DNA from 2 places in the Pseudescherichia vulneris genome. Region 1 is predicted to be linked to the other one. Evidence: predicted binding sites of a transcription regulator. Region 1 holds the regulator's gene; the other holds the start of a gene.
The links. The regulator sigma-54, encoded in region 1, starts transcription at its own class of promoters, with help from an activator protein. The targets are predictions, from matches to a motif close to GTTGGCACANNTTTCGCTNT.
Positions count from the first base shown of each region.

Region 2: norV (anaerobic nitric oxide reductase flavorubredoxin) is a predicted target of sigma-54. The motif match lies at 837-856, and genes of this name have one in related genera.

Region 1 is NZ_LR607338.1:2,743,128-2,745,529, forward strand. Features, by position in the region: gene ptsN (PTS IIA-like nitrogen regulatory protein PtsN) at 1-154, opposite strand, end outside; gene hpf (ribosome hibernation promoting factor) at 237-524, opposite strand; gene rpoN (RNA polymerase factor sigma-54) at 547-1,980, opposite strand; gene lptB (LPS export ABC transporter ATP-binding protein) at 2,028-2,402, opposite strand, start outside.
Region 2 is NZ_LR607338.1:3,832,536-3,834,937, reverse strand. Features, by position in the region: gene norV (anaerobic nitric oxide reductase flavorubredoxin) at 1-789, opposite strand, end outside; gene norR (nitric oxide reductase transcriptional regulator NorR) at 979-2,402, shown strand, end outside.

The sequences.
Region 1 (2,402 bases):
CAAAGACCACCTGCGGCGGCAGGCTAAGCTGCTTGGCAGCCAGCTCGCTGATAATCTCCAGCGCACGCTTTTTACTCTGGCAGTGCACGCCGCTGCGGGTACATTCCTGGTTAAGGACATTGCTCAATTGAAGAGCGGAATCGTTGTTCATCATAAATTCACCTAAGCGTTACTCGTGCAGACAACCTGCTGCGTGACCACAGCAGGTTGCTAACTGCCGTCGAACGCCCGGACAATTAGTGTTGTTTCAGTTTATCTTTATGTTTGTTTAACTGTCGCGCCAGTTTATCAATTAAACCGTCGATAGCCGCATACATGTCTTGCCCTTCCGCACTGGCGTGGAGGTCGCCACCGTTTACGTGCAGTGTGGCGTCCGCGACGTGCGTCACTTTCTCCACTTTTAACACAATGTAGACCTGATTGATCCGCTCGAAGTACTGCTCCAGCTTAGCAAATTTTGTACCGACAAAATCGCGCAGTGCTTCAGTAATTTCGACATTGTGCCCTGTAATGTTGAGCTGCATAGTGTCTTCCTTATCGGTTGGGTCAGACCAGCTGCTTGCGCTGGTTAGACGGCGGGATGGATAAAGACTCTCGATACTTCGCAACGGTGCGGCGAGCCACCATGATACCCTGGTCGGACAGCAGGGTGGTCAACTTACTGTCACTCAGTGGTTTCGCAGGATTTTCTGCGGCTATCAGCTTCTTCACCAGCGCGCGGATGGCCGTTGACGAGGCTTCGCCACCGCCTTCGGTATTTACGTGGCTAGAGAAGAAGTATTTAAGCTCAAAAATACCTCTCGGGCTGTGGAGGTACTTCTGGGTTGTCACGCGTGAAATGGTAGATTCGTGCATCTCGACGGCCTGGGCGATATCCGCCAGCACCATCGGTTTCATAAACTCTTCGCCTTTATCGAAAAAGGCCTGCTGCTGTTCTACGATGCAGCGACTGACGCGTAGCAGGGTATCGTTGCGGCTCTCCAGGCTCTTAATCAGCCATTTGGCTTCCTGAAGATTGCTGCGGATAAACTGGCTGTCGGCATCGTTACGCGTGCCGCTGCACATGGCGGCGTAGTGCTGGTTAATCTGCAAACGTGGAATGCTGTCAGCGTTCAGCTCGACCATCCAGCGGCCATTGTGCTTGCGCACCAGCACGTCGGGGATCACATACTCCGGCTCGCCGGTCTGGATCGACTGGCCAGGGCGTGGATCCAGCGATTGGATCAAGTTCACCGCCTCTTTCAGCACCTCTTCCTTCAGGCGGGTAACGCGCATCAGGGTGCGGAAATCGTGGTTCCCCAGCAGATCGAGGTGATCGCTGATGATCAGTTTGGCTTCGGCCCGCCACGGCGTATCGCTGGCGAACTGGGAGAGCTGGATCAGCAGGCAGTCGCGCAGATCTCTTGCCGCCACGCCCACCGGATCGAAACGCTGGACGCGTTTCAGCACCGCTTCGACCTCGTCCAGCCCCACGTTGCTGTCACCCATGCTGTCGAGGATATCCTCCAGAGAGACGGTCAGGTAGCCGGTCTCATCCACGGCGTCGACAATGGAGGTGGCAATAGCGCGATCGGTATCAGAGAAGGGGGTCAGCTCCACCTGCCACATCAGGTAGTCCTGTAGTGACTGGGTGGTCTCGCCCTGGTAGACGGGAAGCTCGTCGTCCTGATAGTCCACGCCGTTGCCCGACGGCGTACCGGCGGTGTAGATCTCATCCCAACTGGCATCCAGCGGCAGCTCCTCGGGCATATCTTTCTGCTCAAGGGCGTCGGCGGAGTCTAACGTTTCGGTATCCTGGGTCTGCTGGGCATCTATCTCATCGTGAAGATCGGTTTGCTCCAGCAGCGGGTTGCTATCCAGCGCCTGCTGAAGTTCTTGCTGAAGTTCCAGCGTCGAGAGCTGCAACAGACGAATAGCCTGTTGCAGTTGGGGCGTCATGGCGAGCTGTTGGCTTAGCCGCAGTTGCAAACCTTGCTTCATGTTCAGAGCACTTCTCTCCCGCTAAAACATTACCGTCATTAACCCTATCAGAGTCTGAAGTCTTCCCCAAGATATACGCGTTTAACCTGTTCGTCTTCAAGGATTTGCTGCGGCGTACCGTGGGCAATCAGATGCCCCTGGCTGACGATGTAGGCGCGTTCACACACGGCCAGCGTCTCGCGCACGTTGTGATCGGTGATCAGCACGCCGAGTCCGCTGTCGCGCAGGTGCTCAATGATGCGCTTAATGTCGATAACCGAGATGGGGTCAACGCCAGCAAAGGGTTCATCCAGCAGGATAAATTTAGGATTTGCCGCCAGCGCACGGGCGATCTCAACGCGGCGGCGTTCACCGCCGGAGAGGGCCTGGCCGAGGCTGTCGCGCAGGTGCTCAATGTGAAACTCTTCCATCAGCTCATTGGC
Region 2 (2,402 bases), 1.1 Mb from region 1:
ATTGGACATGGTGTCGTAGAAGATAGTGATGCGATCTTCCTGATAGTCCGCCGCCCATTTCAGATACAGCTCAACGATTTGGGTCGGGTTTTCACGCCAGACCACGCCGTGAGAGGTCGCAATCATATCCACCGGCAGGTTGAAGCCGAGGATTTCGGTGATTTTTGGCGTCACCAGGCGGCTGAACGGGGTCAGGATATTGGCGTAGTAGCGCTGGCACTGCTCAAACAGCTCGTTCTGATCCACTTCATCGTTGAACAGGCGTTCATCGCAGTAGTGCTGGCCGAAGGCGTCGTTGCTGAACAGCACCGCGTCGCCAGTCATATAGGTCATCATGCTGTCCGGCCAGTGCAGCATCGGCGTTTCAACAAAGATCAGCTGCTTGCCGTTGCCGATATCTAACGTATCGCCGGTCTTCACGGTGTGGAAGTTCCACTCCGGATGGTGATGGTGACCGTTAATGGAGTCGATGGCGTTGGTGGTGCAGTAGATCGGCGTATTCGGGATGTGCGACATCAGCTCGGTCAGCGCACCCGCGTGGTCCTCTTCAGCATGGTTAATGATGATGTAGTCGATGGCGTTAAGATCGATCTCGCTGCGCAGGTTCTGCACGAACTCGCGGCTGAATTTATGATCGACCGTATCGATCAGTACGTTTTTGCCTTCGCGGATGAGATAGCTGTTATAGCTGCTGCCGCGCAGCGTTTTATATTCGGTCCCATGGAAATCGCGCACTTCCCAGTCACGTTGACCAACCCAATGAATGTTATTTTTAACCAGAATAGACATAGCAACCTCATTTTCAATTCAGCATGTTTGACTCAGATACTTTGCTTATATCAAGTTGCGTGCCAGCTTTTTAACTTTTTGAAAATAAAGAGTTTATAGTGATGATGACTCAAGGTGGGTAGTCATTTTGACTATCATAAATGTTGTCAATATGACACTATGAATTGTCAAAATGACAGCGAGGTAACGATGAGTTTTTCAGTTGAGGTATTAGCAGAGATCGCCATCGAGTTACAAAGTGGCATCGGCCATCAGGATCGCTTTCAGCGGCTGATTGCCACTCTGCGTCAGGTCTTAGGCTGCGACGCCTCGGCGCTGCTGCGCTACAGCGCGCGGGAGTTTATTCCCTTAGCCATCGACGGCCTCGCGCCGGACGTGCTGGGGCGACGTTTTAGGCTGGAAGGGCATCCGCGGCTGGAGGCCATCGCCAGGGCAGGGGACGTGGTGCGTTTCCCGGCCGATAGCGATCTGCCCGATCCCTATGACGGGCTCATTCCGGGCCAGGAGGCGCTGAAGGTACACGCCTGCATCGGCCTGCCGCTGTTTGCCGGGCAGCATTTGATTGGCGCGCTGACCCTCGACGGCATGTCGCCGGATCGCTTTGATAACTTCAGCGACGAGGAGCTGCGGCTGATTGCCGCTCTGGCGGCGGGGGCGCTCAATAACGCCCTGCTGATTGAGCAGCTGGAGAGCCAGAATATGCTCCCGGGCGCGCCTGCGATCTTCGAGCCGGTGACCACCACCCGGATGATCGGCCTGTCCCCGGGCATGACGCAGCTGAAAAAGGAGATCGACATTGTTGCCGCCTCGGATTTGAACGTGCTGATTAGTGGCGAGACCGGCACCGGCAAAGAGCTGGTGGCGAAAGCCATTCATGAAGGCTCTCCGCGTGCAGACCAGCCGCTGGTCTATCTTAACTGCGCGGCGCTGCCGGAGAGCGTGGCGGAGAGCGAGCTGTTTGGTCACGTTAAAGGGGCATTTACCGGGGCGATCAGCAACCGCAGCGGCAAGTTTGAGATGGCTGATAACGGCACGCTGTTCCTTGATGAAATTGGCGAGCTGTCGCTGGCGCTGCAGGCTAAGCTGCTGCGCGTATTGCAGTACGGCGACATTCAGCGCGTCGGGGACGATCGCAGCCTGCGGGTTGACGTCCGGGTGCTGGCGGCCACCAACCGCGATCTGCGGGAAGAGGTGCTGGCCGGACGCTTTCGCGCCGATCTGTTCCATCGCCTGAGCGTCTTTCCGCTGGCGGTGCCGCCGCTGCGCGAGCGTGGTGAGGATGTCGTACTGCTGGCAGGCTACTTCTGCGAGCAGTGTCGGCAGCGCTTTGGCCTCGCGCAGGTGCTATTAAGCAGCGGAGCGCGTTCGCAGCTGCTACAGTATGGCTGGCCGGGCAACGTGCGCGAGCTGGAGCACGCCATCCATCGTGCCGTGGTGCTGGCGCGTGCCGCACGGGCAGGGGATGAGGTCACGCTGGAGGCGCAGCACTTTGCCTTTGCCGACGCGCCTCTGCCGCAGATAGCGGACGCCGCGCCCTCCGTGCCGGGCAGAAATCTGCGCGAGGCGACGGAGGATTTTCAGCGCCAAACTATCCGCCAGACGCTGGCACAGCA